4 regions of the Ruegeria sp. CDSC002 genome follow, and region 2 is predicted to be linked to each of the others. Evidence: riboswitches for the same ligand, from Rfam matches in the RefSeq annotation. Region 2 holds a riboswitch; each other region holds the start of a gene.

Region 1 (5,477 bases), on a different contig from region 2:
GAAAGAGGTGGCATTAATGATCGCCGCCGGGTTCAGCGCCACGACATTTTCGCGCAGCCAATCGGCGGCAAGCGGGGCTTTCAGCGAGGGAGCGAACAGACCGACGGCCTCAAACCCGCGTGCGCGCAGGCTGCGGATCAAGGTTGCGACCGGGGCGGTGTCCGCCGAGGTAAGGTAAGCCCGGTAGAACGTTACCAAGATACGCTTTGCGTCGGTGGTGAACGCTTTATCCGCCGGGATGACGCCGCGATCCGGGCACCATGCACCGCATTCGGGCAGGGTCTTGGCCCCCATCACGGGTCCGGCATAGAGACCCGCCGCAAGCGCCATCTGGGCAAGAGCCGCTTGCGCCGCGACTTCACCGCCGGTGTCACAGAGATGCGCAAGCCGCCGCAGGGTCGAGACGGGCAGGGTGGAGTAGCCATCCAGCCGAGTATCCTCGCGCCCGTCGGCGGGTAGGACGGCCAGCGCGATGCCTTTAGCCTGTGCCAGCGCCAGAACTTGCTGCAAGCCATAGGACCAGTAAGGGACGCCGCCGATCAAACGGATCAGAATGCCCTTGGCGCCCTCGAGCGTTTGCTCGACATAAGTGTCGACAGACAGCGGGTGTTTCAACGCGGTCAGATTGGCCAATCGCATCGTCGGCATGCGACCTTCGGACCCGCCACCGCGATGCCATCCTGCCGCGAAAGCGCCAAGGTCGCTGTCCGAAAAGGACAGCACCACCAGATCCGCCGGGCTCTGACCCAGATCGGTCGGGGTTTCGGTCTCTTCTAACCCGTGGCTTTCGCGGAAGACGACGTGCATGGCTTACTCGGCGGCCTCGGTCACACCCACGAGGATATCGCGGATTGCGGCCTCATTGATGTCGTCATGCTCGGCAATGACCACCAGGCGCGAGCGGCGCTCTTCGCCGGGCTCCCACGGCCGGTCATACTGGTGACGTACGCGGGCACCAACGGCCTGCACCAGCAGACGCATCGGTTTGCCCTGAACGGCGGCATAGCCTTTGACGCGCAGAATGTTCAGATCATTGGCCAGACGTTCGATATTGGCGACCAGTTCCGCCGGGTCGGTCTGTTCGGGCAACTCGACGATGATGCTTTCGAAATCGTCGTGTTCGTGGTCGTGGTGGCCGTCGTGATGCGACGGGCGCGCGTCCATGTCATCCTCGGCGGCGGCTTCGAGGCCCAGCACGACACGCACGTCAACGGCGCCTTCGGCAACCTCAACCACGGGCAGCGGGCGCGGAGCCTCAGTCGCGATGACCTGTTTGGCTTTGGCAACGCCTTCCGGACCGGCCAGATCGGGTTTTGTCAGCAGGATGATGTCGGCGCACGAGATCTGGTCCTCAAACACCTCGGACAGAGGCGTTTCGTGGTCGATCGAGTCGTCAGCCAGGCGCTGGGCGTCCACGGCTTCGACATTTGGTGCGAAACGCCCAGCGGCGACGGCCTCGGCGTCCGCCAGAGCGATCACACCATCAACGGTGATTTTCGAGCGGATATCGGGCCAATCAAACGCCTTGAGCAGCGGTTTGGGCAGGGCAAGACCGGACGTTTCGATCAGGATGTGATCGGGGCGCGGCTCCAGCGCCATCAGCGCCTCAATGGTCGGGATGAAATCATCGGCTACGGTGCAGCAGATGCAGCCATTGGCAAGTTCCATGATGTTTTCCGCCGGGCAATCCGGAATGGCGCAGGATTTCAGGATATCGCCATCCACACCCACATCACCAAATTCGTTGACGATAACGGCCAGGCGCTTGCCCTGCGGATTCTGCATCAGGTGCTTTACCAGCGTGGTTTTGCCCGAGCCCAGAAAGCCGGTGATCACAGTGACGGGGAGTTTTTCAAGGTTGCTCATTTCAGGGCTCCAATCGGGGGAATGCGGGCCGCACAGTTTTTGCGGAAATGTTCGGGGCGTTCGCGCCATTTCACCAGACCGTCTTCAGCGGCCAGATACTTGGTGACGCCTTCAACGATGGTCTCGACATGGTCGGTCTCGTCGAGGTTTTCATAAACGAAGATCCATCGGGATGGGCCGCCACGCAAAACGATCGAGCATCCCTGATCACAGTTCGACAGACATTCCACCGGTTTCAGGTCGACGCCGTCCGGCAAGCCAGCCTGTTCAAGTGCTTTATGCAGCAAAGTGCCGGGTCGCTGGGCGTCATCTTCGATAGGTAACCCACGGCGACATGTCGTGCAGACCAGCAACTCGACTGGTGCGGTCTCGGTCACGTCTCTCATCCCCCTCATCCTTTATACGGGGGACGGGGTTTCATGCGGGCCACGCGTCTGCACATGGACCCGACACCGGAACACCCCGCCCGGTTTCAACTTCGGGTGCTGGCAGGTCTCCCGGCTTGCGGATGTCAGAGGCGGGCCTCTGTCGGATGTCCCGCCTTCCCGGCCTATTAGGCCAGTGGCTTTGGGCACCCTCTCCGGTCACGGTCGCGGGGGCGGCTGTGCTTGGCGGAATAACCGCTGGCACATTCCCTTTTCATCCATCCGGGGATGGACACCAACGCATGCGACATGCGGCACGAGCAGGGGGCTTGTCAAGCACGACTGGGGTTTGAAAACCCGCTACGTCAGAAAAGCGACTTGCCGAAGTCAGTCAGCGGCATCCGATGCGATCCGATCACGCAGCGAGGCGCAATTCAGCCCGGCCGTCGCAGATGATTCAGCACTTCTCAGTTTGGCAATCAAGTAGTGCGGTTGTGTAAATGGAATCGCTGGACCCGCAATCGCAACATGCATCTGATACTGAACTTTAGGCGTCCGAAATTGCGAAAGCAGCGCAGAAAGCTAAGTGCTTGGAAATAAATGGAGGCGAGTACCGGAATCGAACCGGTGTACACGGATTTGCAATCCGCTGCGTCACCACTCCGCCAACTCGCCTTTTCAAGTAAAATCAAATACTTGCCGTGGTGTGATCGGCGTTTTAGCAGCTTTCGACAGGAGCGTCCAGAGGGGGGAGCGCAAATTTCAGGGCCGGGTGCCAACTTAGTCTTTGGTTGCGACGTTGTATCTTGTGAAGATTGGAAAGTTTCCGTGTCTGGGCCGTTGCCGGTTTTTCAAGGATGTGGCAGAACTCAATCACCCAAGGGAGCAAGATGAGCGATCCAATGACAGATTTCGCAGCCCGCCGCCGGACGATGGTCGATACGCAGATACGTCCTTCTGATGTCACGAAGTTTCCCATCATAGACGCGATGCTGACCGTCAAGCGCGAGAATTTCGTGCCGGACGCGAAGCGCGAAGCGGCATATGTCGAGGGATTGATCGAACTGGGTGATGGGCGCTGTATGTTGGAGCCGCGGACCCTAGCTAAGATTCTGGACATATTGAACATTTCGAACGACGAGTCGGTTTTGGATATTGCTCCGGCCTTGGGGTATTCGACGGCAGTCGCCGCGCGCATGGCACAGCTGGTTGTTGCCGTGGAGGAAGATGAAAATCTGGCGGCCGAATCTCAGTCTATCCTGATGGAGGCGGAGGCTGACAATGCGATTGTCCATGTCGGCCCTCTTGAACAAGGTGCCCCCGAACATGGGCCCTATGACGTGATTATGATCCAGGGTGGTGTGGAACAGGTTCCGGATGCGTTGATCGCGCAGCTTAAGGACCATGGGCGAATTGCGTGCCTTTTTGTCCAAGGTGCACTGGGGATCGTCCGTATCGGCCATAAATCTGGGGATCGGGTGACTTGGCGGGACGCGTTTAATGCCAATGCACCGATTTTGCAGGCATTTTCCACGGACCGTGTATTTTCGCTATAGTTTTATGGCGGATTGTTCTGCCGCCTTGATTAGTTGAACACAAACGCGCAAACTGTCGGCAGAGCAGCGTAATTTTGATTTGAGAGGATTTCGTTATGAGTTCTATGGCGGGAGGAAAGCTGGTCAAGGCGCTGGCGCTGACTGCGGGGGTCGCACTTAGCTTTGTACCGGGACGGGCCGTTTGGGCCGACAATATTACTGACGCATTCATTGGCGCGTACAATACCAGCGGGTTGCTGGAACAGAACCGCGCATTGTTGCGTGCGGCGGACGAAGACGTGGCAATTGCATTGTCAGCGCTTCGACCGATCATCAACTGGACGGTCGCGATTAGCAGCAACTATAACCGTCGCAACGTCAGCGATGTGGTGACAAGAACCGACCCGAACAACTTCTTTACGGGGCTGACCCTCAGCCAACTGCTCTACGATGGTGGGGCCGCTGTTTTGGGCAAGCAATCGGCGCAAGAAACGGTGCTGTCGACCAGGCAGACCCTTGTTGATATCGAACAGCAGGTTTTGTTCCGCGGTGCCAATGCGTATCTCGAAGTGCTGCTGCAGGAAGAAACCGTACAGATTCGCCTGAACAACGTCGATGTATCGGCCGAGGAACTGCGCGCATCGCAGGACCGGTTTGATGTTGGCGAAGTCACGCGTACGGACGTTGCGCTGTCACAAGCCCAGCTTGCAAGCTCGCAAGCTGATCTGGCCGTTGCACGCGGTAACCTCGACACGGCGCGGGCGGAATACGTGAATGCCGTTGGCAAATCGCCCGGACGCACAGCTGGTCAACCGAGCCTGCCAAATCTGCCAAGCTCGGAACCGCAGGCCGTCAGCCTGGCGCAGCGAAACCACCCCGCCATTCTTTCGGCACAGCATCAGGTGCGTGCCTTCGACCTGATCGTTGCGCAACAGCGCGCCAACCTGGGTCCGAATGTCAGCCTGAACGCCGACGCCGGTATCACTGAGACCTATGACAACGATGACAATATCGAAGACGGCAGTGTTTCGCTGAACTTCAGTCAGCCGATTTACGCTGGTGGCCGTTTGGCCGCAAGCGTGCGCCGCGCCATGGCTACACGGGATGCATCGCGCGCCAACCTGTTGAATGTGCAGAAAGATATCACTCAGGGTGTGACAGATGCCTACGCCCGTTTCCAAGCCGCGTCAGCAAGTTTGCGGGCGTCGACCGAACGGGTGCGCGCATCGCAGGTGGCATTTGATGGTATCCGCGAAGAAGCTACTTTGGGTGCCCGGACCACGCTGGATGTTCTGAACGCACAGCAGGATTTGCTGGACGCGCAACTGGCCGAGGTTGCATCGCGGATCGAGCGATCGCGGGCCGCATACCAGTTAGTGCAGGCACAGGGCCTGTTGACCGCCGAACGTTTGGGACTGGCCGTGCAGATCTATGATCCGACGCTGTACTATAACCTGGTCAAGAAAGCGCCGGCTCAGGTCAGCAGACAAAGCAAGGACCTGGATCGCGTTCTCAAAGCGTTGCGTCGCGACTAAGGGCCAATACTATCTGTTGTGACGACCGGTTTGTTTGGCTACACTCAATCCTGAGGATAGAGCGGTAGAGAACAATGACGGAAAAAGTCGTGAACGGCAGAGTAGAGGACGTGCTGTCCTCGATCAAACGGCTAGTCGGTGAAAGAGGTGAGCAAACCTCGGAGTCGGCGCCTTCA
Region 2 (5,477 bases):
GACGTTTACGCAAGACTGTTCGCCTCGCTGTTGGATCTTTCCCGAACTTTGGGAGAATACGAAGATGGATGGAAGCCGGACTAGGGGACGATTACCAAGAACCCGCTGTTCCAATGCACGGTACGGGGGGTGGCGGTTCAGGCGCCGCCCCGTACCTAAAGACTAGTTAGCTTGCGGTTGCGTTCCCAAGCGCGTTCAACAGAGTGTTCAGATTGTGCTGGAACATCGCGAGATAGCTGGTGGCCGGACTACCGCGTTCCGACAAGGCGTCTGAGAAAAGCCGTCCACCAATCACGATACCGGTTTCATCCGAGATTTGCTGAATCAAAGTAGGGCTTGTGATGTTTTCAACAAACAGCGCCGCAGCACCATCCGCCTTCAGTTGATCAATCAGAACAGCAAGATCCTTGGCTGATGGCTCCGCCTCGGTATCGATGCCAACCGGCGCAAGGAAAGTCAGTCCGTAGGCGTCTGCCAGATAACCAAATGCGTCATGTGCAGTCACAACCGTGCGGCGATTGGCAGGCAGGCCTGCCAGCTTCGTCTTGGTTTCTGCATCCAGCGCCTCAAGCTGCGCAATATAGGCCGCAGCATTGGCAGCGATTTCTTCGGCGTGCTCGGGCATCGCCTCTGTCATCACGTCGGCCACATTGGTCACGTAAATCATGCCGTTCGACAGCGAGTTCCAAGCGTGGGGGTCGATTTTGCCCTCGACTGTGACAGGCGTGATACCATCGGTGGCAACGTGCACGGTTGCGTCAGTGCCCGATTCAGCGATCAGGGTATCGGACCATGTCTCAAAGCCCAGACCGTTGACAAAGATGATATCCGCCTGGGCAACGGCCTTCGCATCTGCAACCGAAGGCTGATACACATGCGCATCCGCATCCGGGCCCACGATTGTCGTAACTGTGGCCAGATCGCCCACGACCTCTTCGACCATGTCGCCGAGGATCGAAAAGCTGGCGACGATCTTGACGTTGTCTTCTGCCGCAACGGTCGGCAATGCAGCCAAAGCAAACGACACAGAGGCGATGCCGGCATAGAGTGACTTCACAAGAGTCATTGTGCTCTCTCTTCTTGTTGAATTTGGGCAATGGGGATGTCTTTGGAAACAGACGGTTTGCGCATCCGTCTGCCAAAACCAAGGGGACCGAAAATGGCCGAGAACAGAAAGAACCCACCGGCAACCAAAACGATCGCCGGGCCGGACGGCGTGTCCGGGAACAAGTAGGACAGGGTCAGGCCGATCCAGCAGCTGGACAAGGCAAACAGAAAACCCAGGACCAGTTGCCCGGTGATCGTACTGGCCCAATAGCGCGCCGCAGTTGCGGGAAGGATCATCAAGCCAACGGCCATCAACGTTCCCAGTGTTTTGAACGCAGCCAGAAGGTTCAGAACCAACAGCAGCATAAAACCCTGATCTACCAACCACGGTCGGCGCGTCTGCGTTTCGAAGAAAACCGGGTCACAGGTGCTGACAATCAGCGGACGAAGCAGAACGGCAAATGCCAACAAAGTTACTGTCGCCACCCCTCCGACAAGGACCATCGACGCGTCGTCGATCCCTAGGATTGATCCGAACAGGAAGCTTTTTAGTGGAACTGCGGACCCCGCTGCAGACAGGATAAAGATACCCACCGCCAATGCGATAAGATACAGCGAGGCAAGACTAGCATCGCTGCGCAGGATCGTCCGGCGTGCCAGAAAGGCGGTCAAAATGGCGACGCCAACACCCGCGATAAGCCCTCCGACCAACAGCGACATGACCGAAAGGCCCGCCGTGACAAAGCCGATGACGATGCCTGGGGTAATCGCGTGGGCCATGGCCTCGCCAGCCAGCGACAGACGACGCAGAACAAGAAACGCCCCTACCGGTGCGACCGAGGCCGACAAGACCGTGGTTGCCACAAAAGCGCGACGCATGAAGGCAAAGCTCCACATTTCTGCGATCAGGTCATACATTGGCGTGCTCCGCTGTTGAATGGGTGCCACGGAACATCCAGGACGCCTGACTTTCCGAGAGGTATCCTTGCGCAACCAGCCGATCTGGCGTCAGAACGTCATTTACCGGTCCATGGGTCGCCTCTTGCCCGCCCAAAAGCAGCGCATGGCTGCAATAATCCAGCACTGAGGAAAGATCGTGCACCACCAAAACCACCGCGCGACCCTCATCGCGCCATCGGCGTATAATCGACAGCAGATGCGCTTCAGTACTTTGGTCGACTGCGGCAAACGGTTCATCCAACAGGATCAGCGGCGCGTCCTGCATGATAACCCGCGCAAACAGCGCGCGCTGCAGTTGCCCTCCCGACAGCATATGCAGAGGCCGGTCAGCGATATCCAGTACCCCGGCCTCATCTAGCGCTGCAGCCATCCGGTTGCGCGCGGCGGCGTCCAGCCCGGTACGATAACCAAACCCGCGCCAGGCACCCATCGCAGCAAGATCCCTCACACGGATGGGAAATCGGCGGTCGAACTCTGTCATCTGCGCCAGATACCCGATGTCACCAGGACGGCCCTGCGGCCAAGTCAAATTGCCCGAAAGAGGATCCATCAAGCCCAGCAGCATCTTTACAAAAGTGCTCTTGCCCGACCCGTTCGCACCAAGAACGGCAAGGGTCGTTCCAGCCGCGATATCCATGGAGAGGCGGTGAAACAATGTAAGGTCGCGGTAGCCCAACGTCAGATCGCGGATTTGTAAAACGGCCGTCATCAAATCACCGCGTAAATCGCGAGCCACAAGAGCGCCGACAGCGCCAGAGCCCCCGCCACCAGCACCGGAACGCTGAATTCTGTCAGACACTTACCCCTTTGGGTGTCAGCTTTTTGCAATGACAACGGCAACGCCTCCTGTGTTTGGACAGGGGCAAAGCGAGCGCAAGGTCGTGCACGGTACGGACCGCTTGAAACATTGTCATCTCCCTCTGGGACACCCCGCCCAGGTTCATAAATTTCGGATGGCAGGTCTCCTGACTTGCGGGTCAAAGCTATCCCGATCCTTCCCAGGCTATTGCCCAGTGGACGATCTCGGGTCGCTCGCCGCCTACAGTTGCGGGGGCAGTCACGGAATTGGCCTTTTTACAGAACCGCACCGTATTCCCTTTTATCCCTGACCGCAAAATACAGTCGGGAACCATCGCGAGGACAAAATACGAATTGATTTGATTCGACAAGAGCGCAAACCTGTGAGGGATGGCTATTCGTTCCAGTCACCGGTCGACTACGGAGGACGCGGTAGACGTGAGGCAACGGTGGATACTACACGAGCCCCGCTTCTTGCAGCTTCAGACCCACGCCAACGGTCTTTTTGACTGAATTTATTCTGCCCGGACTTTTTTTGTCTGCAGTGGGATGATTTGGGTCTTTGACATTGCAGGTTATTCGCCTGACGGGGTGCCGATGTTAAGCGATTGATCTATTTGATCGATTGCCGTCTGAGCGGGGTGTTTTGGATAGTCTGACGCCGGTTGCGGCAAGGTGCAACCGCGGTTGTCGAACTAAGTTAAAGTGTTTGGTTTGAGGAAGAAGCGGATTTTCGCAAAACAGTAGCCAAACTTCCGATAAGCGGGACAAAGCTGACTAATGCCGCGATGGCGCAAAGGTCTGCTTTCGGAAGCGATCAGATGCACCTGAACGGAGGCTACTGATTTACCGGTGCCAGATTCTGGAAGTTGTGATCCCACTCTGTGATTGACATGGATGAGCGACGTGTTCTGATCGGCTTGCCTGACGGAAGGTGCCAACTCGTCAGGGCAATCGCTCTAAGAAGCGTGCGCGTCAACACAGGGGCAGAGCTTTTGCGGATAACTCTCTGGGGCAACTCACGATCAATAAGCCTTGTCGTTTTGCCCATTATTAGTGGACTTTGGTTGGCGATAGGCGTGGGCATCATAAGTGCACTGACCCCCAACTATTCGCATATCGACCAATTCATGAGCGCACTCGGGGCTGTAGGGGCCCCCTTGGCGACGTGGACCAACTATGCCGTCTTCATACCGACAGAGATTTGGCTTCTGGCGTTCCTCGCAAGACTAAACAGTTGCCTCCCAGGCAGCAGGACAAAACGAATCTCGATATTGCTTCTATCCGCTTACGCCATTCTTTTGATACTTGCCGCCTTTCTGCCTTGTGATGCGGGGTGTGATAGTCGAGGCAGCGACGAGAACATGACAAGCACGTTGGTCCATATTGCTCATATGGCAATTGCGGTGACGGCTTATCCGCTTGCGTTGATCGGTTTGCTGATCCTCAGCCTGACTGCCCCACCAAATTCGCTTCTGCGGCGCTTGGCGCCGCCAGCTACAATCGTCGGCTTCTGTTTGTTTATCACAATTTTCTTGATGCCAGTAACACAAGGCTTATTCCAACGCCTCCTCGAAGCATGGATCTACTTCCAATTTATATCGCTGGGACTATATGCTGCTTCAATTTTGCCTCAAAACTGACCTTCCTGCGGTGTGCAGCATTGGCCAAAGTGGGCTCAGAGCGATCGTTCTCTGCCCCCAATTTGGATGACAGCCATCAGCTCGAAGCGGTCATTCCTTACATCCTGCCTCGGAGATAGCAGTCGTTCCATCAAGGAACGGTGTTGGTAGAGCAGGCCACCTTCTGGACATTCGCTGTTTGCGCAGTTTTGGCGGCCACGAAAGGCAGCAATGCGCAGATGGTGAACCTTGCAAATTTTAGTGGGATGTCAGCACTGAGACCAAAGCGTCGGCGCAATTTCCATCACCCTGTCTGCCTTGCAAAATGGTTACAGCCAAGGCTTGAAATGAAGAATCGTAATTCTCGGTTTTACGCCGTTCCCATCAAATAGTGTTGTTTTCATTGACACATTGCCTTGCATGCGATCCGCTAAACTACGTCATCTGTTTTAACGCAAGGATTTGATGTCATGCCAGAATCACTCAACCTGCATAAATTTGAAAACCTAAGTCCTTTCCAAATCAAAGACGAACTTATTAAGTTGGCGCAAAAAGAGGCGCGGCAGATGGCTTTGCCATACCTCAATGCCGGTCGAGGGAACCCTAACTGGATCGCCACTAAAGCGCGGGAGGCGTTTTTCCTTTTAGGGCAGTTCGCTATGACAGAAGCTCAGCGCCATCGTAATGAGCCGCAGGTCGGTTTGGCCGGGATGCCGCAAGGGCCAGGCTGTTATGACCGGCTAAAAGCATATTGTTCCAAATCGGTTGAAGGAAACGGCCCTCCAGGTGCGGAAACTTTGGTGGCCGTAGTGGATTTTGCGATTGAGAAATTTGGTTTTACACCGGACGATTTCGTGCTCGAGTTGACCGACGGTATTGTTGGCGACCACTACCCGATGCCCGACCGGTGCATGGAGCACAACGAGGCGATTGTCCACGAATACGTTATGTGGGCGATGTGCGCGGGGCACCGTCCGGATGCGAAGTTCGATATCTACGCAGTTGAGGGTGGAACCGCTGCAATGTGTTATATTTTCAAGGCACTCAAGA
Region 3 (5,477 bases), on a different contig from region 2:
GTGCAAAGGCGCGAAGGGAATGAAACCGCTTAGCGTATCAAAAACGTGCTCGTCCACCACGACAGGTTCCGAATAGACTGGTCCGCCGTGAACGACGCGGTGGCCCACGGCCCGGACGTAAATGTCCGGCAGGTATTCGCGGGTAAGTTCAAGAAACGCGCTGATGGCCTCGTCATGGGTCTTAGCCCCAGACAGCTGACGGTCGACAGACCGCCCCCCTGCCGATTGGGCCAACAGGCGTGGGGCATCCCCCAACCGCTCGATTTGACCGCGCCAGCGCATACTGGGACGTCGGTCCTCGACCAGTTCGTAAAGCGCGAATTTCAACGAGGACGACCCGGCATTCAGCGCCAAAACATGTTCAGCCATGGATTTTGCCTTCATTCGCAATTGCATGCAGCGCCGCGACAGCACAAGACGCCAGCCGCGAAGCATCATCATCTGCCCGAGATGTCAGGATAATCGGTGCCGCAGCACCTATCACAACGCCGGCAGCCTCGGCATGAGAGATATATGTCAGCTGTTTGGCTACCATGTTGCCGGCTTCGATATTCGGAACAACCAGAATGTCTGCGACCCCCGCGACTGGTGAGGTAATGCCTTTTGTCCGCGCCGCGTTCAGATCAACCGCGTTGTCCATGGCCAAGGGACCATCGACCAGTCCGCCGGTGATCTGTCCACGCTCGGCCATTTTCGACAACAGCGCGGCATCGACAGACGACGGTAAATGCGGGTTGATGGTCTCAACCGCTGATAAGACGCCAACCTTGGGCATCTCGATGCCAATAGAATGCGCAAGATGGATGGCGTTCTGAACGATATCGGCCTTGGTTTCGAGATCCGGTGCGATATTCACCGCCGCATCTGTAACCATGATGGGTCGAGACATGCCTGGCACGTCCATCACGAACACATGCGACAGCCGCCGCCCGGTTCTCAGACCTTTTTCCCTGCGCAGAACGGCGCGTAACAACACATCCGTGTGCAAATGACCCTTCATCAGCATCCGGGCCTTACTTTCAACGACCAGCCCGACCGCGCGTTGGGCGGCCACTTCGTGGTCTCGCGCTTCAATGATTTCAACTCCGGACAAATCGGCCCCAAGCTGGGCAGCAGCAGCGGTGATTTTGTCCGGGTCGCCAACCAAAATCGGAGTAATGATGCCGCTTTCCAACGCGAGTAATGCCCCGCCTAGCGAATTCGGCTCTTCCGGGGCGACGATCGCTGTGGGCATCGGGTCCAAAGGACGTACCCTTTCCAACAAAGCGACGAAATGCCGGTGACGCTGAACGATCAGTCCCGGCACCTCGACCGAGTCGAAGGTCAAATGCCGCGACGGTGGCGTGACCTGTACGGTACCGCTCAGGATCAATGCGTTATCCCCGACCCGGCGCACTTCGGCGGAACAGGTCAGGTCGCCGTCTTCACGCTTTTCGGTAACAGCCACAAAGGCGGTCAGTTCTTCGCCCGCCATAACCGGAGCATGAAAACTCAGGTCCGCCCGACGTGTTTGCGTACCGGCCCCCGGTAAGATGTTTCCAATGACTGCAGCCACCAGACCCGCGGGCCACAAAGCGGGCGCGACAGCCTCGGGGTGTCCATCTCCATCTCCGTCATAGGCCGCCAGATTTAGCGGGTTGTGGTCACCCGAAGCCGAGGCAAACGCGTACAAGTCGTCCACGGTGCACAATCGGGTGACCTGCGCCTTGTCGCCCACCTTCAGTTGAGAATAGGTTCTGTTTTCTTGAATTTTCATCTCGTCCGGCTTTGTTTTTGAAAGCGTGTTCGTTGTTTCAAACATTGGATGTGCGGCCCCCCGGAACCAGAACATATCCACCTTTGTTGCTACATTTCTGCAACGCAGCGTAGTCAGATCATTGGCAAATGACAAATGACCTCTGTGCGTGGGGCGGCGCGGATTATCGCTTGACCCAAATTCGGAACTCGGGCAAGCATCACCGCGATGGTTCCCTATGGTTCGCCACGGGATGAAAAGGGAATACGGTGAGGTTGCCAACAAGCGCCAAGTCCGTGACTGCCCCCGCAACTGTAAGCGGTGAGCGACGCCAAATACCCACTGACCCCAAATGGGTCGGGAAGGATGGCCAAGCCACGACCCGCAAGTCAGGAGACCTACCATCCGATGTTCAACCAACCCGGGGCGGGGCGTCCTGGAAGGAGGCTTTATGACACGTCTAAGACGTGATGACATGATTGGCACCTTCTGCCCGCGCTTGGCAACAGGCGGAGTGGGCCATGTCGATCAGTCCTGATCACTTCCTTCTGATTTGCGAGACCTGCGAGGGTTCTGACCGGGCGGATTCATTGCGCGCTGCGCTTGCAAGCAAGCTTCCATCCAGTTTTGACATCCAAAGCGTTTCCTGCATGGCCGGTTGCGGTCGTCCCACAACCGTCGGGTTTCAGGCATTCGACAAAGCGCAGTACCTTTTCGGTGACATCCAATCGGCTGAGGACGTGGATGCTTTGGCCGAATTTGCACATCAATACCATCGCATCGCGGATGGGTGGACCAGCGCAACGCAGCGCCCGCCTGCCCTTCTTGAAAAGACTCTGGCGCGCCTGCCGCGGCTAAAAGTGGAGACAAGCGCATGACCTGCGGAGCTTTCCTTGAGGCGCGCGGGCTGGAGTATTACGCCCTGAACGGCGACGTACTGCTGCAAAACATCAATTTCGAACTGAATGAAGGGGCCACTCTGGCAATTGCCGGCCCAAACGGTGCGGGTAAGACAACGCTGCTGAATCTTTTGTGCGGCGGTGAAGAGATTGTGCTGGGGGACGTTTTGGTAAAGGGGCGCAGCCTTCGGCAGCTTTCGGCGATGGACCGCGCCCGAATGATCGCCGTGGTCAGTCAGCAGGAATCGCCGGACGGGCGTTTGTTTCTGCGCGATTACGTGGCCCTTGGGCAAATCCCCATCCGCGCTGATCGATCTGCGGCTGAGCACGCCTTGGAATTGGACCGCATCTTGAAGCTGACCGGACTCGTCGCCCTCGCCGACAAGCGGATGGCCGTGTTATCCGGCGGGGAACGCCAGCGCGCTCATATCGCAAGGGCGCTGGCGCAAAACCCGTCGCTTTTGTTCCTGGATGAGCCGACGAACCATCTGGACCCGGACGCCAAGGGACGGATGCTGTCGCTGGTAGCCGAGCTGGGCATTACGGTGGTCATGATCGTCCATGATCTGGTCATGATCCCGGAATTCGCGACCCATGTCGCGTTGATGAAATCCACGCGCCTGACCGGTTTCGGCCCCGTGCACGAAGTGCTGACACCCGAAAGGGTCCGTGAAACGTTTGGCGTCGATTTTCTTAGCTTTCAGCACGAAGGCCGCATGATCCCGGCACTGGATATCCGAAGAACCACTACCTCAAACTAGGAAAAATAACATGAACAAAACTCTCTGGTGCGCTGCACTGATCACTGGCATTGCAAGTGCCACAACAGCGCGCGAGATCACCGTCGACAATTGCGGCGAGCCGCTGGTGTTTGAAACTCAACCCGAGCGGCTGGTCGTACACGACATGAACATGACCGACATGGCCTTTGCGCTGGGTTTGCAGGACAAGGTCGTTGGCCTGACGGGCATCACTGGCTGGTACAAAACCAGCCCCGAGTTTGACACACTGCGCGGCGACATCCCGGAACTTGCGCCTAAGTACCCGACAGTTGAAAATCTGGTCGCTGTCGAACCCGACCTTTTCTTTGCGGGCTGGTACTATGGGATGAAGCCGGGCGGTGACGTGACCCCCGACACGCTTGCGCCGTTTGGCATCAAAACGATGATCCTGACGGAAAGCTGCGTACACCTGGATAAGGATCGCCCAGAAGCCAGCATGGATTTGCTGTTCACCGACGTCCTTCGCTTGGGCAAAGTAATGCACGTTGAAGACAAGGCAGAAGAGCTGGTTTCCGGCTGGAAGGAGGAACTGTCCGCGATTCAAACACAGACGGCCGACCTGCCGAAGCCCCGCGTTTTCCTGCTGGACGGCCCCGCCGATGCCCCGTTTACGGCTGGTAAGTTTGCCATTCCCGACGCGATGATTGCTGCCGCTGGCGGCGAGAACGTCACCCATGACATGGACACCAGCTGGGGACGTTCCTCGTGGGAGGCTGTTGCCGCTTCGAACCCGGAATTCCTGGTTTTACTTGATTATCAAACTGGAAATGGCGCCGCAGATACCTTCAAGTTCCTGCAGGACCATCCCGTGATGTCTCAGACGGACGCGGTCAAGAACGAACGCTGGATTGGTCTGCGCTACGAGGAACTGACACCCGGACCGGCAAATATCGAAGCAATTTCGAAAATGGCCAAAGCCATGCACCCGGGCCTGAACTGATATGGGCCGACTTGGCCTTACACTCTTGCTGGGGGCGGCTGTATTGGCCGCCCTTTTGCTAACCTCGACGGTCTACGGGACCACATCCATTCCGGCCTCTGACGCACTGGCCGGTGTCTTGTTGGGCACGGGAATAGTGGAAGGGGAAATGTCTCCGCTCCACCGCATCGTGTTTGACCTGCGCTTACCACGCGCGCTGTTTGCCGCCGTGATCGGTGCTGGGCTGGGCATCGTCGGCGTTGTCCTGCAAACCACCACACGCAACGATCTGGCGGACCCGTTTCTGTTCGGCCTGTCCTCTGGCGCTGCGGCGGGAGCTGTCTTTGTCATTACAGTAACCGGAGATGTGCTGGGCTTTTGGACCCTGCCACTGGCCGCGTTTTTCGGAGGGCTTGTCGCATCAGGTATTGTGCTGGCTTTGGTTCATGGGCTGCGCACAAGCGCGCCCGAAAAACTGATCCTCGCGGGGCTTGCGGTTTCGTTTTTGTTTTCAGCTATTACCAATTATCTGATTTTCGCGGGCGACAGCCGTGCGGCCCATTCGGTTATCTTCTGGATGCTTGGGGGTTTGGGTCTTGCCCGGTGGGAGACATTCCCGCTGGTCTGCGCAGGTTTAGCATTGATCCTCGCCTATGCAATGTACCGTAGCCGCTGGCTTGATGCACTGCTGACTGGTGATTTGACGGCCGCCACCCTGGGTGTGCCCGTTCAAGGCTTACGGTTCCGGATGTTCTTCGTGGCCGCTCTTGCGACTGCTGTGTTTGTGTCCGTCGCGGGTGTGATCGGTTTTGTCGGCTTGATGGTTCCCCACATCGCACGCGGTATCGCGGGGCCTTTGCACAGCCAGCTTGTGCCTACCGCCGCCATTGTCGGAGCAGCTTTGCTTACAGGCTCGGATATCCTGAGCCGTCTGTTGCTTGCCCCGCAAGAGCTGCCTGTTGGGATTGTCACGACATCGCTGGGATCGGTTTTTGTTTTTCTTCTACTAATCCGAACCGCGCGCCCTCGCAGATGATCTCAAAGGGTCGCTTCGGCAAAAAAATTAAAGTTTCCTAAATGACTAATATTTAACAGGCCAAATGACCTAAATCAAAAAAGGCCCCCACAGATCACGGTATGCG
Region 4 (5,477 bases), on a different contig from region 2:
GCGATAATCCGGGCAGTGGTAGTTTTGCCGGTGCCGCGAATACCGGTCATGATAAAGGCCTGCGCGATCCGATCCGCTTCGAACGCGTTTTTCAGCGTGCGTACCATTGCGTCCTGTCCAACCAGATCAGCAAAGGTTTCGGGGCGGTACTTGCGGGCAAGAACCTGATAGGCGGGGCTGGGCGTTTCGGTCATGTCTGCTCTGTCAGATTCGTGTCAGAAATGCAGCGTAGAGACCCGGGCCGCCCACGTCCACAGCAGGCTTTGTGGAATTTCGGTTTGGACAGCGTCTGTAAGCGGGATAAACCAGCTGTCAAAATTTGGTGGGCCGGTGGCAGTAGGAGCATTAGCTTTGGCAAAATTTGCGATCTACGCGCTGCCTGTTGGCTCAGGCATCTTGGCGCTGTCCCCCTTGCCGGGCGGCGGCGGTGGGTATGTGGACGATCTGAGGGTGATACAGGACTGGAACCCTGATCTGGTGATTTCAATGACCACCGAGGCCGAGATGCGGCAGGTCGGCGCAGGCGGTTTTGGTCGAGACGTTCAAAGCAGGTCCGTGACCTGGGTGCATCTTCCGGTCGAGGATTTTGGCACACCGCCCCTGCCAATCGAAACTCTTTGGCCCCAAGCCAGCGCAGCCGCCCGGCAGGTTCTGTCCGACGGTGGACGCGTGCTGGTGCATTGCCGGGGCGGTTGTGGGCGGTCGGGGATGGTCGCGCTGAGGCTCATGGTGGAAAGCGGCGAAGATCCAAACCACGCGCTAAACCGGCTGCGCTTGGCCCGACCATGCGCGGTGGAAACGGATGAGCAGATGGCTTGGGCCATGAAACCGGCCCAGAGCGATCAGTGAACTAGGATCAGGCCGTGGCTTGTTGAACAACCTGATGCGATGGACGCGGTGCAAGGGCCGATGCCTGAAGCATGGCGCAAGGCAAGGCCGCCAAAACACCAGCAGGCAGAGTGGAAAAGTCAGGGCCGAACATCATATCGGCGTATTCGTCCAACGTGTCGGCTGAGTCGCCTGTGTTTGCCCCGCAATAGACCCTGATCCGGGCCGGGCTGGCGCGAAACCGTGCGGTGCAACCCTCATCGCAATGGGTCAGTTCGCTGGAGCCGTCCACCTCAAATTCGCTGGTCGTCATTGGTTGTGCTGTTGCCATCGCCTCGGCCAATGCCCGAGCCATTTGGGCCAATGCGGGGCAGGTTTTCCCCGTTTTCTGGCACAGGGTGGCGGTGAATTCGTGGGTCGTTGTCTTCCAGATCATAATGCGCCCTCCGCGCGGTGAGCGGGGGACGTGGAACAGGGAACTCAGCGTACTGAAGACCTGCCCGGACACCCCGCCCGAGTTTCGGTTTTTACTTTGATGGCAGGTCTCCTGACTTGCGGGTCATTGCTTTGCCGACCTTCCCAGCCTTTCGGCCAGTGGTATTTCGGCATTGCTTACCGCTTACAGTTGCGGGGGCAGTCGCGGCCTTGGTCCGTTCCGGCTTTGCCGGGCTGGACCGCACCGAGTTCCCTTTTCATCCCGCCCCAATATAAGGACGAGAACCATCACCTCATCGCTAGCGGTTGTAGGTGGCTTGAGTCAAGCGGGCTGTTTTCCATCGTTCAAGTGGACGCTTGGTCACTTTGAAAATCTGTTGACTCTAGTCGCGCAAAAGCGCCGATATGCCATATGTGAACCGAATAGTTCAGATGCTTGCGAGGGCACCATGTTGGACAACACTCCGGTCGCTTTGACCGAAGATTTCACGTTTTCTGCCGGAGAGGCCGAACTGTCGGCACGGCTGTATATGCCTGCCTCGGCACCTGATGTGGCGGTTGTAGTCCATGCAGCTACAGGCGTACCGCGCGACTATTACCAGCATTTTGCGCGGTGGTTGGTGGACGAACAGGGTATGGCCTGTCTGACCTATGACTATCGCGATTTTGGCCACTCTCTACGCGGGCGCCTGCGCGATTCGCAGGCCACGATGGCCGATTGGGCGTTGATCGACATGCCCGCTGCCCGCGCTGAAATGCGGCGCAGATTTCCCGCCGCCCAGCAGTGGAGCATTGGCCATTCGGTGGGTGGAATGCTGGGGCCAATTCAGCCCGATATTGAGCAGATCGACCGGATGATCTGTGTCTGTTCAGGTTTGGTGACGGTATCCGACCACCCCTGGCCGTATCGCGCACTGGCGACAATGTTCTGGTATGCCCACCCGCCATTGCTGGTTAAGGCATTGGGATACCTGCCGGGCAAGGCACTTGGGTTCGGCTCGGACCTTCCGGCACGTGTCTACTGGCAGTGGCGCAAATGGTGCACCGCTGCGCTGAGCTACGTGCCGGAAATCGGCAAAAGCCTTCCAGACGCCCGTTGGGCTGCGTCGGAAACACCCGTCGATCTGTTCACAATGGACGATGATCAGGTGGTGCCCCCGAACGCGGTTTGGCGCCTGGCCGATCTTTACGGTCCCAAAGCCCGCCGGCATCAGTTGTCGCCGAAAGACTTTGGATTGGCCGAGGTCGGTCACATCGGCGCATTTGCGCGCCGAAATGCAAACATATGGCCCCGGTTGATCGCCTGAGTCGGTATTTACAGATTTTTGCTGGATTTCTTGTCCTGCATCACCGATCGTACCATCTTACCAAAGGCCTTGTCGCGCGCACGAGACTGCGCCACGGTTTCCGAGTTCCTCTCATCCTCGCGCCGCAGTTTTCGCCAACGCTCTAGCCGCTCTGTGTCAAGGGATCCGATGGAAATCGCATCCTGCACAGCGCATCCCGGCTCGGCCTGATGCTGACAATCGGAAAAGCGGCAGGTTTGGGCCAATTCCAGAATATCGGAAAAGACCTCATCGACGCCATCTTGTGCATCCAGCAACCGCAAAGCCCGCATGCCGGGTGTATCGACCAGCCAGCCTCCGTTCCGCATCGGATGCAACGCGCGGGCAGTTGTCGTGTGCCGCCCGCGCGCGTCGTCCTCGCGAATACCGGACGTTGCCTCATCCAGACCAGTCATGGCGTTGACCAATGTTGTCTTGCCGACACCGGATGAGCCAACCAATGCAGCGGTCTGTCCAGCAGGGCACCAGGACAGTACTTGCTGCACGTCCAGGGTATCCAAAGCATTGATTGCCAGTACGGTCAAAAACGGAGCCAGCGACTCGGCTGCTTTGGAGAAATTACTAGGATCGGTACAGGTATCGGCCTTGGTTAGTATGACGACCGGATAGCACCCGGCCTGATGTGCCAAAGCCAAATACCGTTCCAGCCGGGCCAGATTGAAGTCGGCATTGCAGGAACTGACGATGAACAGCACATCCACATTGGCGGCGATCAACTGGGCCTCGGCCCCAGTTCCGGCGGCGCGGCGTTTCAAAAGGCTGCGGCGCTCCAGCAGGTGTTGAACCCGGTTTTGATCATCCGCCAATACCCAGTCGCCGACGGCAAAGTCGCCCGTCGGCTGGTTTAGGGTGAGCAGCGGTGCTTCACCGTTGATGTTTGCACCGATCAGACGATCACGGTGAACGGCTGTGATGCGAAAGGGAGCGCATGTAGGATTGGCCGCATGTTGGGCGGCAAAGTGTGAGGACCATCCCAGGTCCGAAAGTGTAAAAGACATTGTTCTGCCTGTGTTCAGGTACAGCTATCCGTCTGGATGGCGGTCGCGCATCCAGCGGTAATGTGTTCAGGCAGGTGTGAGGGTCGGCCTCAGAAACGCTCTGCCCAAAGGGTTTTTGCTACAATCATAAAAGCCCTCCTGCGGCTAACGATTCAAGTAAGTGAGAGGTTGGACATCGACCCAAGCGGGGCTCGTTGTGGCTGCTTCCTTCCGGACCTGACCAGGTTGGCGAGGCGCTCGCCCGCGCCAACCTCTCGAAAATCGATATAGGGAAGACACGCAGAAATGACAACCCGTCACAGTGAGAGTTGAATGCGCAAGAACCCTTCGGCATCCGTTCCAGCCAGCGTTGGGCTGAACTCTGCGATGTCTGCGAGGTGACGTTGTGCCTGTTGGCCGGTCTTCAACAGGACAGAGGATCCCGGCATGGGCGCAAAACGGAATGGGCAGGGGCCCTGTTCCAGCGATTCAGCGGGCATTGCACCGGTCAGGTAATCTTTTAGCGCGTGTTGGATCGGCAAAGCCGGAAAGTTGATGATTTCGGCGTCCCGTATGATCGGAAAATGCCCGCCGCCGCTGGCCCGATAATTGTTCAGTGCAACGACAAAGCGTTGTTCGGCCGTCACCGCGTGGCCTTGGAAACGAAGATCTGAGATGCGCTGGTATGCCGGATTTACCAGTCGCCCTTCCGCATCGAACCGAGGCGGAACGCTCAGGTCGATCACGTAGCTTAGCCCGAACAGAACATCGAAATTGTGTCCGGCTCGATCAGGATTGACCAATTCAGTTTGCACGCCGGGTTTCACCTGATTGAATACGCCCGCAGACATTTCAAGCCAATCTCTGATGTGCTCTCCTGTCACCGCGACCGAACGAAGTTCGTTTGGAAAGATGTTCAGATCAGCCACGTGCCGCATACGCATGACGCCCGCAGGAATGTCCGAGTAAAAGCGAGGCCCGGCGCGACCACCGAACTTCGAAGGTGCCACGGCAGACAGCAATGGTGTCGCTTTATGGGGTGTGCCCTTCAGGATCTGGCGCACGGCCGAAGCCTGTGCTGCCGCCACCATCGCAAGCCCGCGATCCTTGGCGCAAAAGCTGAAATAGCTGTGCAGGCTCTGATCCGTATGCCCAATCGGTTCCGCGGCCCGTTTTCGTGTTGCGGAATGCACATCTGAAAACAGCGCCACCAACAGCGGGTCTTCGGCCGCCGGGTCAGCACCTGAGACTGGGCGCAGTTCAGTGCGATGAGCCGCGACCGACCAGCCCTTTTCTACCGAGGCAACCAGCGTCAGATCAATCACGCCAAGATGAGATCCGGCAGATCCCGGCATGACAACAGGTGTGCCATGCACCATACCGCCAGTGGCATCGACGTGTTCCAGCCCAGCGTGTGACTTCCCCGGCAGGGTCAGATGCGTGTGCCCGGCGATGATGGCGTCAATGCCCTCAATCGCGGCAAGGGGGATTATCGCGTTTTCAAGATCGGGCGCGGGGTCGACGGACCCCAGCCCCGTATGGGCAAGCGCGATGATCACGTCGCAGCCGTGGGATCGAAGCTCTGACACTTTAGTGCGCGCGCAGGTCAGAATGTCGTCTATCCGGACGTCATTACCCAGCCGATGAGATTCCCAATTCCGGGTCTGCGGCGGAACCACCGAGAAGACGCCGACGGTTAGCGAGGCTTGGTGCCCCGCGACCTCAACCCGGCGGGTTAGAACTGCCTGATCCTGCCAGACCTCGTTAGCGCCTGGGCGATGAACATTGCTGCAAACCACCGGACAGGGGGCCTGCGAAAGGATGCGGTCCAGTATATCTTGACCGAGCCCGAAATCATGATTGCCCAACCCGATCGCATCATACTCTAACG

Evidence for each region. A riboswitch is a leader RNA that binds a small molecule or an ion and turns the genes downstream of it on or off. The one in region 2 is predicted to bind cobalamin.
Region 1: linked by a shared signal. The riboswitch ahead of AC2FJE_RS13585 (DUF1636 family protein) and the one ahead of AC2FJE_RS23060 (metal ABC transporter ATP-binding protein) in region 2 are both predicted to bind cobalamin.
Region 3: linked by a shared signal. The riboswitch ahead of AC2FJE_RS11590 (DUF1636 family protein) and the one ahead of AC2FJE_RS23060 (metal ABC transporter ATP-binding protein) in region 2 are both predicted to bind cobalamin.
Region 4: linked by a shared signal. The riboswitch ahead of AC2FJE_RS18165 (hypothetical protein) and the one ahead of AC2FJE_RS23060 (metal ABC transporter ATP-binding protein) in region 2 are both predicted to bind cobalamin.

Annotation. Positions count from the first base shown of each region.
Region 1 covers NZ_JBXWOM010000006.1:291,242-296,718, reverse strand. The annotation lists gene cobN (cobaltochelatase subunit CobN) at 1-807, opposite strand, end outside; gene cobW (cobalamin biosynthesis protein CobW) at 811-1,866, opposite strand; gene AC2FJE_RS13585 (DUF1636 family protein) at 1,863-2,252, opposite strand; cobalamin riboswitch at 2,337-2,546, opposite strand; tRNA gene AC2FJE_RS13580 (tRNA-Cys) at 2,833-2,906, opposite strand; gene AC2FJE_RS13575 (protein-L-isoaspartate O-methyltransferase family protein) at 3,134-3,787, shown strand; gene AC2FJE_RS13570 (TolC family outer membrane protein) at 3,883-5,301, shown strand; gene AC2FJE_RS13565 (hypothetical protein) at 5,376-5,477, shown strand, end outside.
Region 2 covers NZ_JBXWOM010000022.1:9,996-15,472, forward strand. The annotation lists gene AC2FJE_RS23045 (hypothetical protein) at 1-84, shown strand, start outside; gene AC2FJE_RS23050 (metal ABC transporter solute-binding protein, Zn/Mn family) at 167-1,066, opposite strand; gene AC2FJE_RS23055 (metal ABC transporter permease) at 1,063-1,965, opposite strand; gene AC2FJE_RS23060 (metal ABC transporter ATP-binding protein) at 1,958-2,716, opposite strand; cobalamin riboswitch at 2,946-3,156, opposite strand; gene AC2FJE_RS23065 (DUF998 domain-containing protein) at 3,699-4,448, shown strand; gene AC2FJE_RS23070 (bifunctional aspartate transaminase/aspartate 4-decarboxylase) at 4,898-5,477, shown strand, end outside.
Region 3 covers NZ_JBXWOM010000005.1:270,534-276,010, forward strand. The annotation lists gene AC2FJE_RS11580 (acetate/propionate family kinase) at 1-369, opposite strand, end outside; gene AC2FJE_RS11585 (bifunctional enoyl-CoA hydratase/phosphate acetyltransferase) at 362-1,801, opposite strand; cobalamin riboswitch at 1,950-2,155, shown strand; gene AC2FJE_RS11590 (DUF1636 family protein) at 2,257-2,613, shown strand; gene AC2FJE_RS11595 (ABC transporter ATP-binding protein) at 2,610-3,395, shown strand; gene AC2FJE_RS11600 (ABC transporter substrate-binding protein) at 3,406-4,356, shown strand; gene AC2FJE_RS11605 (FecCD family ABC transporter permease) at 4,358-5,371, shown strand.
Region 4 covers NZ_JBXWOM010000010.1:145,648-151,124, forward strand. The annotation lists gene AC2FJE_RS18155 (DNA polymerase III subunit gamma/tau) at 1-194, opposite strand, end outside; gene AC2FJE_RS18160 (protein-tyrosine phosphatase family protein) at 352-849, shown strand; gene AC2FJE_RS18165 (hypothetical protein) at 857-1,264, opposite strand; cobalamin riboswitch at 1,349-1,568, opposite strand; gene AC2FJE_RS18170 (alpha/beta hydrolase family protein) at 1,713-2,570, shown strand; gene rsgA (ribosome small subunit-dependent GTPase A) at 2,579-3,607, opposite strand; RNA gene ffs (signal recognition particle sRNA small type) at 3,766-3,864, opposite strand; gene AC2FJE_RS18185 (bifunctional 2',3'-cyclic-nucleotide 2'-phosphodiesterase/3'-nucleotidase) at 3,904-5,477, opposite strand, start outside.